DNA from 3 places in the Paenibacillus sp. FSL E2-0190 genome. Region 1 is predicted to be linked to each of the others. Evidence: riboswitches for the same ligand, from Rfam matches in the RefSeq annotation. Region 1 holds a riboswitch; each other region holds the start of a gene.
What was found. A riboswitch is a leader RNA that binds a small molecule or an ion and turns the genes downstream of it on or off. The one in region 1 is predicted to bind cyclic di-AMP.

Region 2: another riboswitch for cyclic di-AMP. It lies ahead of NST25_RS00545 (C40 family peptidase); the one in region 1 lies ahead of NST25_RS26255 (alpha/beta hydrolase).
Region 3: another riboswitch for cyclic di-AMP. It lies ahead of NST25_RS02665 (hypothetical protein); the one in region 1 lies ahead of NST25_RS26255 (alpha/beta hydrolase).

What each region holds. Positions count from the first base shown of each region.
Region 1 is NZ_CP150306.1:5,988,181-5,993,839, reverse strand. It holds gene NST25_RS26275 (alpha-glucuronidase family glycosyl hydrolase) at 1-1,727, shown strand, start outside; gene NST25_RS26270 (Nif3-like dinuclear metal center hexameric protein) at 1,746-2,546, shown strand; gene NST25_RS26265 (hypothetical protein) at 2,631-2,804, shown strand; partial or broken gene NST25_RS26260 (glyoxalase) at 2,882-2,977, opposite strand; cyclic di-AMP (ydaO/yuaA leader) riboswitch at 3,239-3,425, shown strand; gene NST25_RS26255 (alpha/beta hydrolase) at 3,531-4,340, shown strand; gene selD (selenide, water dikinase SelD) at 4,902-5,659, shown strand, end outside.
Region 2 is NZ_CP150306.1:112,398-118,056, reverse strand. It holds gene NST25_RS00555 (M1 family metallopeptidase) at 100-2,106, shown strand; gene NST25_RS00550 (hypothetical protein) at 2,118-2,948, shown strand; cyclic di-AMP (ydaO/yuaA leader) riboswitch at 3,167-3,305, shown strand; gene NST25_RS00545 (C40 family peptidase) at 3,363-3,791, shown strand; cyclic di-AMP (ydaO/yuaA leader) riboswitch at 4,154-4,296, shown strand; gene NST25_RS00540 (C40 family peptidase) at 4,341-4,793, shown strand; gene NST25_RS00535 (GNAT family N-acetyltransferase) at 4,983-5,468, shown strand; gene NST25_RS00530 (cytochrome c) at 5,596-5,659, shown strand, end outside.
Region 3 is NZ_CP150306.1:601,889-607,547, reverse strand. It holds gene kdpA (potassium-transporting ATPase subunit KdpA) at 1-1,380, opposite strand, end outside; gene NST25_RS02670 (hypothetical protein) at 1,597-2,013, opposite strand; cyclic di-AMP (ydaO/yuaA leader) riboswitch at 2,265-2,454, opposite strand; cyclic di-AMP (ydaO/yuaA leader) riboswitch at 2,874-3,038, shown strand; gene NST25_RS02665 (hypothetical protein) at 3,107-3,661, shown strand; gene NST25_RS02660 (hypothetical protein) at 3,676-4,197, shown strand; gene NST25_RS02655 (hypothetical protein) at 4,238-4,690, shown strand; gene NST25_RS02650 (hypothetical protein) at 5,150-5,341, opposite strand; gene NST25_RS02645 (ABC transporter permease) at 5,373-5,659, opposite strand, start outside.

The DNA of each region.
Region 1 (5,659 bases):
TCGCTGTCGGTGCTTCAACGCCTGTTGGAATATTGTATGGCGTATTCCATCTGTTACGGCTGATAGGAACAGAAAGCGAGATAGACGCTCTGAATTTGTCTATGAATCCGGTGAACGGCCTGCGAATGATTAATCACTGGGATAATTTTGATGGCAGTATTGAACGTGGCTATGCTGGACGGTCCTTTTTTTACGAGTCCAATCAATTTCTTAACGATACAAAGCGGCTGCGTGATTATGCCAGATTGATGTCCTCTGTGGGGATCAACGCGATTTCGATTAACAATGTGAATGTTCATGAGCTTGAATCTCTATTTATAACGGAGCAATATTTGCCTGATATCGCGTTAATTGCAGGAATATTCCGCGTATACGGAATTAAGCTATTCCTCAGTGCTAACTTCGCCAGCCCGATACAGATCGGAGCATTGGAGACAGCTGATCCACTGGACCCAGCGGTGCGGCAATGGTGGAAAGATAAGGCTGGTGAGGTTTATCGAGTGATCCCTGATTTTGGCGGGTTTGTGGTCAAAGCGGATTCAGAAAATCGACCTGGACCATTCACTTACGGGCGTGACCATGCCGATGGCGCTAATATGCTGGGAGAAGCACTGGAGCCGTTTGGCGGAATCGTGATTTGGCGTTGTTTCGTATATAACTGCAAGCAGGATTGGCGTGACCGTAAGACAGATCGGGCCAGAGCAGCGTATGATCATTTCAAACCATTGGATGGCCGATTTAATGATAATGTAGTGCTGCAAATCAAGAACGGACCGATGGATTTTCAAGTTAGAGAACCGGTATCTCCGCTGTTTGGCGCACTGGAACATACCAATCATCTGATGGAGTTTCAGATTGCTCAAGAATATACAGGGCAGCAGCGGCATCTCTGTTATCTCGTTCCACAGTGGAAAGAAGTCCTTGATTTCAATACTTATGCCAAAGGGCAAACTACGCTTGTGAAACATATTGTGGACGGATCGGTGTGGGGAAATAAGTATAATGGTGTGGCTGCTGTAACTAATGTCGGGGATGACATGAACTGGACGGGGCATGGGTTAGCTCAAGCCAATCTGTATGGATATGGGAGATTAATTTGGAATCCGGAGCTGACGGCAAAAGAAATAGCTGAGGAATGGATTCGCCTTACCTTTGGCACTGATAAAGGTCTAGTGGTTGCTATTCGCGGGATGTTAATGGACTCATGGAGGATTTACGAATCTTACACAGCTCCATTAGGTGTGGGCTGGATGGTTAATCCGGATCATCATTATGGGCCGAATGTGGATGGATATGAATACGCCAAGTGGGGAACGTACCATTATGCGGATCATAAGGGCATTGGTGTGGATCGTTCAGTCAAATCGGGAACGGGGTATAGCGGACAGTATATGGGTCTTAATGCATCAAATTATGAGAATCTAGCGTCTTGTCCAGAAGAGCTGCTGCTGTTCTTCCATCATGTTCCATACACGCATGTTCTGCAATCGGGGCAAACGGTTATACAACATATCTACGATACTCATTTCGAAGGGGCAGAGCAGGCTGCACAGCTTCTAGCAACATGGGAATCACTTGAAGGCAGCATGGATAGTGGATTGTATGTGCAAGTGAAGCAACGTCTTGAAGAGCAAGCAGAGCATGCGCAGGAATGGAGAGATCGGATCAATACGTATTTTTACCGTAAGAGCGGAATTGAGGATCTTAAAGGCAGAAAGATTTATTAGATTTTGAACCGAGGGATGATGATAGTGAGCCTCACGATTAGAGCGATTTTGAAAGATTTAATGGGAACTGTGGAACAGATAGAAGGGACTGTGGATATTCTGAACCCAGGGGAACCGGAAACTGAAGTCACAGGGATTATTACGGCCTTCTCTGCCACACAAAATATTGTGGAGCAAGCAATAGCGTTAGGAGCCAATTTGCTGATCACGCATGAAGGTGTATTTTATAGCCATCATGCAGCGAGCGAGTGGTTAGAAGGTGATCCGGTTTATCATGCGAAAAAAAGTCTGATCGAACATTCCCCAATAGCTATTTTTCGTTATCATGATTATTGGCATCGGCAAGAGCCGGATGGGATTATGATGGGTTTGCTGCGAGAGCTGGATTGGTCAGACTATGTGGAAGAGCAGCAAGCGGCTGCTACGATTCTCACTATTCCTGCTATGACTGTAATGGAAGCTGCTCAGTATATTAAAAGTAAGCTAGGCATCTCTTATGTACGCGCTGCTGGTGACCTGTCTCTGTCCTGCAAACGCGTAGGGATATTAATAGGTTACAGGGGAGGCGGGATGATGGCTATTCCGCTTTTTAATGATCACAATCTTGATTTAATTATCGCTGGAGAGGGACCAGAGTGGGAGACTCCGGAATATGTGCGGGATGCAGGGCACCAAGGCAGATCTAAAGCGCTCATCATGTTAGGTCATGCGGAGAGTGAAGCACCGGGGATGAAATATTTAGCTGAAATCTTAGCAGACAAATATCCCATGCTTCCTACCCGGTTCATTGCTGAACAACCCATCTATCAGATGGTTTAATCTGGGGAAATTAAGAGTGCGGAATAAATAAACATATTATGGAGAAAATGAAGGGAAACAGGTCACTGAGAAAGGAGTGTTTCAATGGAAATTCCTTTGGAGGCTGATGAAGTATTAAGTCGGATCAAAAAGCTGCAAAGCGACGGAAGCTCAATCAGTAAAAAACAAGTAAAGCAAAGCGACCCAGAGCTTATGAGAAGTGCGCTGTTCTTTTTTCCAAGCTGGGAGCATGCATTGAAAAACGCCGATCTTTTGTAGCCATAGTATTGTAAAAGGAAGCTAAGTGGACAGGGGGAGATCTCTGATTCTGCTTAGCTTTTTTCTTTTTTATGAAATCATTCGTGCTGTTCATGTGAAATAATATTAACAAGCTTGCCAAACGGATCGGGGACATAGAAACGACGAACACCCCAAGGTACAGAAACTGGCCCAATAGTGGTATTGAAGATTGTCGTTTCTTATTAAATAGGAAAGTACTGGTGAAGCACCCCCTTTTTCGCTTGCTTCAGAGCTGTTTTTCTAAAGAAAACGAGTAAACAAGAGCAAAAGAAAGAGAAAATGAAGAGTATGCTTAATATGAAATGAAAAGCATTGCTTTCAACATTATTTTGACCAGAGCCCTCCTTTACAAGAAAACCTTACAAGAGTATGATTCATCTCAGAACTGAGAATTATCTTAAATTTACAATTACATAAGCAATCCGCTTAATTTCCGTTTCTGGAAAGCGGGGGAACCAACAACTGGCAGCCGATGTGAGAGTCGGCACTGGTTATGGGGTGAATCCTGTTCCGGGTGCATAATATGCATCCCTGCAGGTAGGGCAACTCTCACTGCCCGAATCCGACAGCTAACCTCGTAAGCGTATGGAGAGAGGATGAATGGCGTGTTTAGTGATGAATAGCCACAGAGAATCCCTCTGTGGTTTTTTGCTGCGTTTTTAAGCAGATATAGTCGTAGAATTTATTATGAAAGAGGTGTTACCTTTGCCTATCGCTAAACTGAACGGAACTTCGCTCTATTATGAAATCAATGGAACTGGCACTCCGGTTGTGTTTATCCATGGACATGGATTAACACACAGTATGTTCAAACCACAGCTGGAGTATTTTTCCGATAAATATAAAGTGATTTTGTGCGATTTACGGGGGAATGGCAAGTCTGGTAAACTGCTGGAGGCCCCACATGAGATTATTGAGACGCAATGTCTGGATCTGATTATGCTGTTGAATGACCTAGGTATCCGTGAAGCAGTTTTTGTAGGAATCGCCTATGGTGGCTTAGTCGTTCAGCATATTGCCAAACAATATCCTGAGCGTGTAAAAGCAATTGTGGTCGCGGATAGCTTTTGTAGGACTCACGGATCAACAATAGTAGGGAAAATACAAACTATGGCAGCATATTGCAGTTTACTAATGTATTATCTCCCAAGCGAGCTGGTGTTGCCTTCGATTCGGATGATGTACCGAGAGCGCTGGAGTCTGGCCTACAATGAGATTAGAAGAGGACTGCTGGACAAACGCCCCCGGGAGTTATATCGGCAAAGGCTGGCTACGAGCCATGTTGATTACACCAGATGTTTAAAGGCTTTTAAACGTCCCGCTTTGTGTATTGTAGGGGACTTTAATGAATTTGGAGTGAATTGTATGAAGGAAATGGTGTCTCAGCTGCCGCAGGCGCAGTTGGCGATTATTCCGAACGCATTAGATCCAAGTAATCTGTGCCAACCGGAGCAATTCAATGCGATTCTTCAACGTTTCTTAGAGAAGCAGCAGGGCAGTCAGCAGATTAGCTGATCTATAGGGAGACCTTCACAAGCGAGCGTTTAAGTGAGAAAATAGGCGTCCCATAGCCAGGGCGGAATGAGCTGGCTATGGGTCGTCTTTCTGGGAAGAACTTTAGGGGAATTCTCCCTAAAATGAAGGAGATTATGGCTCCTAGAACGTAGATTAGGGAAATCCTCCCTAATAATAGGATGTTTTTAGCCATAAATGGGTATTTGCATGAATTTTTAGGGAGGAATTCCCTAAAAACCTCATTTTAAAGCGATTATCGATGAACATTAGGGAGGATTTCCCTAATATAATGGACATCCAATTAAAGGCTGGCTTATCCGTAGTGAAATCTACGAATGAGCCAGCCTTTGGTTATTTTACTAACGCTACTTAATGTCCCTACCCTACCACAGCACCAAATATAGCTCACCAGACGTGGGAAAGAACAGTAGGCCCTAAGTAGTGATGGTAAGTGTATAGAAGGAGGCGTAGTAAGCAACGCATCTGCTACTCTTGCATTTTGTACAATGCGATCTACTCGTGTAAGATTAAGATAATTCATACTAAAGGAGCTGAGTCATGATGTCTCAAGCTGAAACTATAAAACTGACTTCATTATCTTCAAAAGGGGGCTGCGGCTGCAAAATCGGTCCCGCCGATCTCATGCAGGTTATTCGTAGTCTGCCACCAACTGTTCCTAACCCGGATCTACTTGTAGGTCTTGATACTAGTGATGATGCAGGGGTGTATCGTTTAAGTGATGAATTAGCGTTAGTGCAAACTGTTGATTTTTTCACGCCGATCGTGGATGATCCCTATTCATTTGGTCAAATTGCAGCAGCCAATGCATTAAGCGATATTTATGCGATGGGTGGAAAGCCGCTTACGGTGCTTAATATTGTGGCCTTTCCTATTTCTGTTTTAGATAAAAGCATTCTCGGTGACATTTTGCGCGGTGCAGCGGATAAAGTACAGGAAGCAGGAGCTACTCTTGTGGGCGGACATTCCATCGACGATAAAGAGCCCAAATTCGGATTGGCCGTTACGGGCCTTGTGCATCCTGACAAAGTAAGAACGAATGCGGGCGCCAAGGTGGGAGACAAGCTGATTCTAACGAAGCCTATCGGTGTGGGGATCTTAACAACTTCCATTAAAAAGGATCAGCTATCTCCTGAAGAAACCACACGCCTTACGACAGTAATGTCTACTTTGAATAAAAAAGCGGCTGAAATCATGGAGCCTTATGATGTACATGCTTGTACAGATGTTACCGGATTTGGGCTACTGGGACATGCCTCGGAAATGGCTAAAGGGAGCGGCACGGGCCTGATCATTCGTCA
Region 2 (5,659 bases), 1.1 Mb from region 1:
GCACACCCTTCCTCTTACGAATAATTTAATTTTAGCTAATAATGCGGCGATTGCAAACATATACATCCCGTAGATGCTTGTCACGGGAGGAATCACACTATGAAGTCACTGTCATTAAAGTACATCATCTTTGCGACCCTGGCCATCCTCGCGCTGCTGGGAGGAGGAATATGGGCCTTTTCAGGGGATAGCTCAACAGCTTCTGTTACTAGCTTTGCTTCAAAAGAGGCCAAGTCCTCCAGCGGCACAGCGCCTGCAGCCGTACCACAGCAGGTATTGCCTGAGAGCGCACCCGTCCCGGCAGAGGAGGCTTTAAGCCAGCGGGTAGTCGAGTATCACATTGATGTCCAGCTTGTTCCTGACACAGAAACCTTAAAAGCTTCTGAGACAGTAACCTGGACACACCCCGGAGTAAAGCCAGTAAGTGATTTATATTTTCACATGTATCCAAATGCATTTGCCTCATCAGATACCACCTTTATGAAGGAATCCGGGGGGACGCTCAGAGGCGACAGCATGCCTGAGAACGGCTTCGGAAATATGACGCTGACCGATCTGCGCACGACAGAGGGAACTTCGCTAATGCAAAGAGTGCAATATGTTCAACCTGATGACGGCAATATCAACGATAAGACGCTTCTAAAGGTACATCTCCCTCAGCCTGTTAATGGTGGGGAAAGTGTAACACTTAAGCTTCAGTATGAAGTCCAGCTGCCCAAAATCTTTGCTCGCATGGGTGCTTCAGGTAACTTCGTTATGGCTGGGCAATGGTTCCCTAAGCTTAGTGTATACGAGCCTAAGGGCACACGCGGAGTTAAAGAAGAAGGCTGGGACCTGCATCAGTATCACGGGACCTCTGAGTTTTACAGTGATTTTGGCATCTTTAATGTAACGATTGCCGTTCCTTCCAACTATACGGTGGCTGCGACCGGATTTCCTGTAAAAAATGCCAAGCTCAAACAAGATCAAAAAATATATCAGTTCTACGCCGATGATGTCCACGACTTCGCTTGGGCTGCATCCCCTGATTTTACAGTAGCAGAGGAAGCTTTCTCTACGCCGGAAGTGCCTGGAGTACGAATTAAGGTGTATCTCGACCCACTGCACAAAGACTTACAAGAGCGTTACCTTCAAGCTGCCAAGGCTGCCCTGACCTACTTCAGCAAATGGTATGGCCCTTATCCCTACTCTACGCTGTCTATTATCGTCCCACCTAAGGAGGGAAACGGCGCGGGAGGAATGGAATATCCTACCCTTATTACAGCCTTTGGGGCCGCGGATTCTTCTCCAGATACCTCACTTGAAAGAACCGTCATTCATGAGATCGGCCATCAATACTTCTACGGTATGGTAGCCAGCAATGAATTCGAGGAGGCCTGGCTGGATGAAAGCTTTACTTCCTATGCCGAAGACAGACTTATGGAACAAGAATACGGTATCAAGTCTAATTTGCCTTTACAGGCCAGCCTGGTAACTATACCTGAGCCGTTAAATCTGGAAACGTGGAAATATGCAGGGGCGGATTCCTATAGCCGAAATGTTTATATCCGCGGCAAGCTTGTACTTAAAGATATCGAACGCCAGGTAGGTACCAAAGCAATGAACAGCATCATGTCCTCCTACGCTCGTAAGTTCCGTTTCCAGCATCCCGCTACGTCAGATTTTCAGAAAGTCGTTGAGAAGGTAACCAAAAAATCATGGCAGGCCTATTTCGATGACTATATTTATGGTGATGGTGCGCCTGACTTCTCAGTAGATACGATTACTTTTAAAAAAAATAACAGCGGCGATGCTCAAAGCTACGAATCATTAGTGAAGATTTCAAACAAAGGGAGCCATTACGTTGATGTTCCCGTGAAATTCACATTCGCCGACAGCTCTTCGGTGCAGCGGGTCTGGAACGGTGATGGAGCAGAGACTACGTTTCAATTGTTAAGCGATAAGCCTCTTCTCTCTGCTGAGATTGACCCTGAGCATTCCATCTTATTGGAGAGCAAACATTTAAACAACTTTAGGCTGGCGGAAATAGAGCCCAAGACGCTCTCTCGCTGGACGTTAAGTGTAACTAAACTACTTGAAACCGTGCTCGGAACTCTTGTCTGGTGAGGTGAATGATTGTGAGAACATCGATAACCCGCGGCTGGCAAAGCATGAAGGAGCAATTTTATATTTTAATTCTGCTCTTCATCTACCGACTGCTCTGGGGCTACTTTATGTATGGTTTCATCCGATCTGCTATTATTCCAATTCTACTGCGCTATCCAGATAAAGACGCCGGCGGCAGCGGTATGGGCAGACTGTTGTATTATATCGAGGGACAGTTCAGCTTGAATACTGACCCTGCGATACGCACTTGGTTATGGATGCTTCTAGGACTTGTTGTCTTGCGACTTCTGCTTTCTCCTTTCATAAGGGCAGGATTGCTGCATGAGCTGCACCAGGAGCGAAAGGGCGAGCGCGGGCTGTTCTTTTTCCCTGGCATGAAGATCTATGGACTACCTGTCTTAGTCTTTAGCCTAATCGAATGGGTGCTGACCCTGCTGCCGCTTTACTGGCTTGCTCCAAAAATGTACGGGCTGTTCTTATCCTCTTTGTTTAACTACACTTTGTTACTTCATTTAGTACCATACGTATTGGCATGGCTTATATATATTTTTATCGTGCGCCTGTTTCTTCTATATATGCAGTTTGGTTACACCGGCGGTACAGGAATGTTCTCCTCACTGTTCATCTGCTTGCGGTCACTGATTCCTGCTATAGGTGTTTCCATTGTACTTGGTGCGGGAGGCTTGCTCTTACTGCTAGTGTGCGGACTGACGGGTCTGTTCTGTCCCGGCCTGCCGGCACTTATAATACGGCAAATCTCACCACTACCTTCTACGCTCTTAAAAATGTGGGGAATCTCTGCACAATATCATCTATGGTGTAGCAAAGCATTTCCACAATAAATTAACCTTATTTGACATAATAAAAAGGTCCCAATTCCTGTATTCAGGAGCTGGGACTTTTTCTCATTACGGATAACTTAAGAGTATTTGCAAAATCGTAAAAGCTCTGTTACAATAAGTCCTGTGCTATTAGTAACAATTTTGTAATCAATTGAAACGATTCCTACATAACTAAATGTATTTATCGTAAGTGTAACTGTCGAAACGTCATTCTCTTGGTGCTTAACACGCCTAATTCCTTTGCACCGGGAAGTGGGGGAACCATATTTTGGGTGAATTGATCTCGCTTTACAGGGATCATAGGGAATCTTCTACCGAACCCTTAAGCTAACCTCGCAGGCCTTGGAAGGAGTACATCTTTTGAAAAGACATAATTTAAGAAAAAAATGCGTCGCTGCGGCGCTAGGACTTGTAATGGCATTATCTATTGGTGGAGGAAGCGCCTTTGCCGACTCTAAGATGGACACTGTAATCTCAAAGACTATTGGAGTTGCCTATAAAACCGGAGGTACAAGCACTGCCGGATTTGATTGCTCTGGATTTACAAAATATGTATTCAAGAATGTGGGTCTTACTTTACCTCGTACATCAAAAGCTCAATATAGCGTTGGAACTGCTGTATCCAAAAGCAATCTGCGTTCTGGTGATCTAGTGTTCTTTAACACACTTGGCAATGGAGTATCCCATGTCGGCATTTATGTTGGAAACGGAAAATTCGCACAATCGTCCTCTTCGCGTGGAGTGACCATCACTTCACTCAGTCAGGCCTACTGGGCCAATCGTTATGTTGGCGCTAAAAGAGTAATGAGTACTTCAGCTTATCAAGCTGTAGCCTTCGATTGAAACCTTCCTCACAACTATAACCTCATAATTACAACTATATGAACCTGAATCTGATTATTCCCGTAATCAAATTCGGGTTTTTCTTTTTTCCATAATATATTTTTACACTAATAGAGCCCAATTGAAACACGTTTATTTGATAAAAATTGCAATTATATTAAAAATTAGGTCATTATTAACGCTTACATATGCCTTTCTACCGTAAAAATGCCAATTTTTCTGCATTAATATGTTAAAAACGATTGCCAAGCGGCTTTCTGTTTGTTACAATTAGCGCAGTGAGATTTTAGTAACATTTTTGTAATCATTAAGTTGTTATTTACAAAGGTTTTGTCATGTATTGATTACAAGCTAATCCTAATCAACAGTATGAGCCGAGTTTCCTAACTATTAGGAAAACGGGGGAACCAACTTTGGGTGAATTGACCTCCATTATATAGAGGGGTCATAGGGGACCTTCAACCGAACCCTTAAGCTAACCTCGTAGGCATTTGGAAGGGGTATACACTTTTGAAGAAGAAGTTAGCAGCAGCAGTACTAAGCTTTTCCATCATCCTCACCATCGGAGCAGGAAGCGCTTTCGCAGATTCCAAAATGGATAAAGTGATTGACAAGGCCATCGGTACTAAATACGTATCCGGCGGTATATCCACTAACGGATTTGATTGCTCCGGATTTACAATGTATGTGTTTGATAAGATTGGCATTAACCTTCCACACCAATCAGGTTCCCAATATCAAATGGGCACAGCAATCTCCCGTGATGATATAAGAGCCGGAGATCTTGTATTCTTCAATACAAGTGGCAAAGGTGTCTCCCATGTCGGCATTTATGTCGGTGAAGGTAAGTTCGCACACGCTTCTACCTCACGCGGTGTTACGATTAGCTCTCTGAGTGATAGCTACTACGTGAAACGCTACGTTGGTGCTAAGCGCATTATGAGCACAGACGCTTACCAATCGGTTGCTGCTGAATCGGAAGACAATGATGATGTTCAATAAGTAACGTACATAGGCTCTTTTCCAAGGTAACTCTTGGAGGAGAGCTTGTTTTTTTGTCTTATTACTTATTTACCCCTCTCATAATTTGTAAAACATTCCTCTCATATAAAGTTTCTGAGTCGAACCTCCCCCATTTTGTATATAATTAGTAATATAGCAATGTCCTCGTGAAAGGAGATCGTTGACTTTATGATAAATCCCTCGGTAACTTTTCATGTAGTTCCTATGGAGGCAATTCACGGAGAAGCTATTTGTAAGTGGAGCTATACGCCTCCATATAATATTTATGGCTGGATGCCGTGGGAGCAGATGCAGGCTCTTGGCATCGAGTTTGGTGATCCGCAGCTCCGGGAGGAACAATATATCTCCATATTAAATGAACAAGAGGTTTTGTGCGGATTCGCACAGTTGTTCCCGATGGAAGGAGTCGTTCGTTTAGGAGTTGGGATGCGCCCCGATCTATGCGGCCATGGTTTAGGCAAACTATTCGTAGATGCAATCGTCCAGACAGCCTTGAATCGTTATCCTGATCGTGAGATAGATCTGGAAGTCCTGACCTGGAACCAACGCGCCATCCGAACTTATCAAAAATGTGGATTTACGATTACAGATACGTATGAACGCCGCACACCTACAGGAGACAAACCTTTTTATTGCATGGTCTATGACAAATGATATTAAATACCATATATTTCATAAGAATGATTGTATTCTCGTTCATTTTTTTGTCACAAACCCTATGATAACGCTTCACCATAAGCTATAATGTAGGGAGCAGCTTACATAGAAGGGACGAATTGGGATGCAGAAATGGATCATGAGCGGTTTGTTTTTTGCCGCCTGTGCCTTTGCGGTAGTACTCATGT
Region 3 (5,659 bases), 1.6 Mb from region 1:
GACATATTCATATAACACTTGGCTAAGTCCATGGAATCCGGGATTCGTGATGGAACCGTTGCCCAAGTCCGTTAAGAACGCACCTGCTGTTGGTACAAGGATAATGAACGGATGCACAAGGATAGCAATCGCAATCAGCTTCATCTCCTTGGCTTCTATCTTTCGCCCGAGAAACTCTGGTGTTCTGCCGACCATTAGTCCACATAAGAAGACGCCCATGATGGCATACATCAGCATATTGATTAGTCCGACACCTTTTCCCCCGAAGACGTTGTTGAGCATCATTAGGGCCAGAGGGGTAATGCCACCCAGCGGTGTCAGCGTATCATGCATATTGTTAACACTACCTGTCGTAGCTGCCGTTGTTACCGAAGTGAACAGCGAAGATTGCGGGATACCAAAACGTACCTCTTTACCTTCCATGCTGCCTTGCGAAGACTCGATCCCCAGCGCATTGATAGCTGGATTGCCTTTGGTTTCCGCATAATAATTCAATCCCAGCAGTAGTACGAACAAGGTCATCATTGCTGTGAAAATCACCCAGCCCTGACGTTTGTTCTTAGCGAACAATCCGTACATATATGGCAAAGAGGCTGGCAGCATCCACATAGAGAGAATCTCCAGAACGTTCGTAAGTGGATTAGGGTTCTCAAAAGGATGCGCTGAATTGGCTCCGAAGAAGCCGCCACCATTCGTACCTAAGTGTTTAATTGATTCCAAAGAAGCGACTGGACCGATAGCGATTTGTTGCGTCTGCCCTTCGAGTGTAGTGACCTCAAGCGATGGCTTGAGCGTTTGTGGCACATGCAATCCTACCAGCACCAATGAAACTAGCAGAGCTAATGGAATGAATACACGAATATGTGCTTTTACGAAGTCCTCGAAAAAGTTCCCGACTGATTTCTGTCCTGTAATCCCTCTGACAAAAGCAACCGCAACAGAAAATCCGCTCGCTGCAGACGTGAACATCATCATCGTGATGACTGCCATTTGTGAAAAATACGATAGTCCCGTCTCCCCGCTATAATGCTGCAGGTTCGTATTGGTCATAAAGCTGATCACCGTATTGAATGAAAGCGTCTGTTCCATATCGGCAATTCCATTCGGGTTCAGCGGCAATCCCCGCTGTAATCTTAGAAAAATATAACTGAAAGCAACCAGTACGATATTAGTTAAAACAAAGCTGAGTGCATACTTCTTCCAGGACATTCCGTCCCGTTTTTTCAGGCCGATCAGCTTATAAATACCTTTCTCTGTGCCTGCAAACCAGCGATCCGTACGATTCGGTTCGTTAGAAAATACATGATATAAATACGTTCCCATCGGCTTGACCAGCAAGATGAGAATTACAATTACGACGACTATTTGCAAAATGCCCATGAATGCCCCTCCTTAAAATTTCTCAGGATGAATCAACGCGTAAACCAGATATATAAACAACAGTAGGGTAACAGCGATTACTAGAATCACAGCTTATCCCTCCCCGTATCCTCAACTACACCTGCGCACCAGCGCATAAAGCCATAAAATAACCCGTAAATTACAGCTAACGAAGCCACCATATACAGATCCATCATATCTTCCGCACTCCTTCCATTATCCTTGATGAGGTGATCTATCGATTAGAAAATCAGCATCACCACTATGGGAATAGATTACATAGCTCGCACCAAGTCTTTTATAGACCAATCTAGGATTTATTGAACTTGTAATCACAAAAATCGGCTGTGTCGTCCAGGTACGGCACATCTGAATATAGCGGCAGCAAAGCGGAAAGCTGCTCTCAAACAGATATACCCTGCCTACCGGGAACGATGGGCGAAACCAAGTGCTCTGATGGCGGGTATCCACTAGAATAACCTGCTCAATCCCGAGCTCCTCAAGTAAAGCTTTCTCAGCCACATTGTTGGTTAATCCCGCCATCTTAATACCCCTGAACTTCAGAAGTTTAATGAAATGTTCTCCCGCCTTTGTAGGCGCACATACAAGCACATATTCATTCTGATCCGTCATCTTTTTTTCTCCTCCTGCTCATTTACAACAAGGAGGCAACGAAAATCTCCGAAAGGATGTTGACCTATCGTCATTTTCGGGCACAACCTAAAGCTCGGTTGTGTCACGTCATTAGACGCTGCCTTACAAATACCGCTAATGATGAATTTAGCGACCTCTTAGGGGAGGCCTCCATAAATGCTTTGCTTCTAAGAGCACAGCAAAAAGCCACAAAGGATCTCCTCTGTGGCTCGCTAGCGGTCACATTGCACTCATCCTCTCTCCATACGCTTACGAGGTTAGCTGTCGGATTCGGGCGGTGAGAGTCGCCCTACCTGTATAGATGCGAGCTCACTCACACCCTCTACAGGATTCACCCCATAACCGGCTTCCGACTCTCACATCGGCTGCCGATTGTTGGTTCCCCCGCTTTCCTTATCGGAAATTAAGCGGATCAAATATTCGATTGTCGTTGAAACAGGAGTAATCATACTCTTATGCACGAAGACTTGTAAAACCTGAATGATGCCAAAATAATGCAAATTAAAAACTATTTTCCCATTAGATAGCGCTTACTTGATATCTAATCTCTCTATATCTCTTGTTTACTCGAGTTTGGAGCGTTTAATCGCTATCTATAACCCATGTGATTTTTTTCACCTTTTTAGAGCGAAAATACTGCAAATTCCCATTATAGGTAGAAACGCAAGAAGCTGAGGCTGAGCGAGAAAGAGGCGCGATAACACGCCATAAATACCTATTTACCTCGTTTTTCAGTCGTAGTCGGCAGGATATGGTTAAAATTGCTCTAAAAGAACATTTTCCGTTTTTTACAGAAAATCTTGAAAAGAGTATGATTCGGGTTGAATCTAATTCATGAAAAACAATCAACGCTGAGTTCCTGCATTCGCAGGGAACGGGGGAACCATCAGGCCACCTGGCCTACTTGGGGTGAATCCAAAGGAGACTGCATAAGTCTCAATAGGTAGGGCGACTCTCACCGTCCGAATCCGACAGCTAACCTCGTAAGCGTAAAGAGAGAGACCCTTGATCCGCCACGCTTTGGCCCAGGTATATCTGCCTGTAATCCAAAACCGCAGCAGAGGTCCTCCTCTTGCTGCGGTTTTTGCGTTACCTGAGCTTATTAGGTGATAGCACGCTGGATGGGGTGAATGTTTTGAAGCACTATTATTTAGGGATACATCAAGGGCTGCTTGAGCCGATAAGTCTAAATTACGTTTGTTTCGGGGCCTTGTGGTTCGAAGAACATAATCACAGGTACATTGTAGGCTATGCATTTGGCCAGAACCAGATCCAAGCCCTTCGCCAGTTCAGCACACCTTCTTCTTGTAAAGACTGTTTAGACTCTAAGATTGTATATGAGATATATAAAAAAATTCGAGAACAACAGCAGCAGCAGGATTGGTCATCACACCAAAAGCTCCCGTGGTTTACAGCCTTCAAGGAGCCTTGGAAAGATGTAAGCGCCGGTTGGTATGTCTTGAGATCCCGCAGCACCTTTCCCTTACATCTATCTGTTATACGAAAAGAAAAGTTCCGACTATGGCTAGAGCACACCGCAGTCTGTGAGAATAAAATGGAAATGCTCGCTTGTGTAGAAAAGGCTAGTGTCACTCATCATGTAGACTTAAAGCTTTTGGAAATCTAAGGAGGAACCCTACTATGGACCAGCGCAGACTATCCCGCATTGAAGTATTTGTATTGGATGAACCCGAGCCTATTCACTATGGAATGGAAGGGGCTGAAGGCTGCCGTTATGGTATTCTGAAGCTCACCTGTAAGGGAGGCTGCAGTTGGGGGGCTTGTCTGATCTCTGCCAACACCAAAAATTTTGATCTCATTAAATGGAGTTCCTTTTTACGGGCCATCTGTCATTGCCGTCTTGAAGAAGCGCTGGATAAGGTCCGCCGCGAAGGTTCAGATTGGGAGCAGGTTAAGCTTGAGCTAGTTCAGGGTGCTTTGCAGGATTTAAAGGCCAAGCTCCAGGGTAAATCCTTGGCAGGGCATATTCAGCAAGGGCGTCTGTACAGTGTTGCAGCAGGGGGGAGCAATTCCAGAAGTGAACGGCTCTACTACAAGCCTTCAAAAGCTTTATCCACTGCCTCCCAGCAGAAACACAGTTGCCCGGAACCAGACACCGCCGATCTCATCAATAAATCCATCTCTTACTTTTCTATATTATAGATTCAAGCAAATCTCTCAATCTGAAAGGATTGTGTTCACCATGCCTGACCCCTTACCTCCCGAGTCCACCTACAGTACTAAATTTGCAGAGTGTGTCCAAAAGTATACTAATGAAGTCTACGTACTTAGTTCCATGTTGTTAGAACAATCTAATGAGGCAGACAAGATTACTATCCGCACCTTCACAGAGCTTCATAAAATATATCGTCAGGATGATTTCGATCCTCAGTTATTCTCTATCCACGCTTACCGCACTTGTATTCACCAGTGTGCTGATTCTTTTGCCCGGCGCTCCCTTCTATCGGCTAAGGCATTACCTTGGGAGGAACAGCTTGTGAAGGTCATGTGGTACGGCCTAAAGCTGCCTCTTTCTCAAATAAGCATTATTCTGCAAAAAAGTGTTCCCGCACTGAAAGCACAGCTTAGAGCTGTACGGGAGCAGATGACCACCCAAACGGATATACTAACGAGCGCAAATCTTTCTATAATTTAGTCACTGACTAGAATTCAGACAATCTTTAAGCGCATGAAGCATCTAACGGACTCAGGAGCCTTTAATTGAAGCTTTTCCTCAAATATGGCCGGCGTTCGGACTCCAGTAGAAATCCCGAGCAATGAACGTCTCGGATCGTCTTAAAGCAAGCCCTAATCATCTTCCACCAAGGCTTACGGACCCAGATGACGTTATTTGCACGTTTATCGCCTTTTGAGCATAGTATCGGACTCCAGTGCAACTATTTGGTTAAAAGAGCTACTGATTCACCATTTTTCATGCCAATAGCGACTATAGTGTCCGATATCTTGCTAAATCTCGATGATTGCTGCATTTAAGTGCTGCTGGGTCCGTTAGCTATATCAGCTCGTATACAAAGAGATTGCCAACTCAAAAACGGGGATATCCCAGCAACCATAAATGGCTGTTAGGATACCCCCGAAAATTCAGTTCCTACTATTACACTTTACTCTTACGCGCCTTACCGTACATCCACAATCCTGCCAACATCCCCACTATAGCAACACCAGTCAATACGCCTTGAACGACATCCATAAAAGTGGAGCCATCCGGAAGCATTCTACTAACCGTAGCCAGCGATACAGAACTCATTAAAAGCATAATGTTATATTGTTCGCTTGTAGACATCATTAGCACTCCTTAAAAGTTATATGAGGTCTTCTTAGATCTTGTAAGCTTTCATTGCTTTTCTGATTTCTTTAATACTTGGGCGTTTGCCGTACATCAGTACGCCGGTACGATAGATCTTGGCTGCCAGCCATCCGAAGATGAAGGTAGTCACAAGCAGGATCAGCAGCGATACAATGACTTGCCAGATCGCCACCTCGCCGACACCAATTCGGAGCAGCATCGTCAATGGTGAGGTGAAAGGCACATAACTCGCTATCTTAACCACTAGAGTATCTGCATTGGAGATACTGAACAGTGGAACATAGAACGCTACGAAGC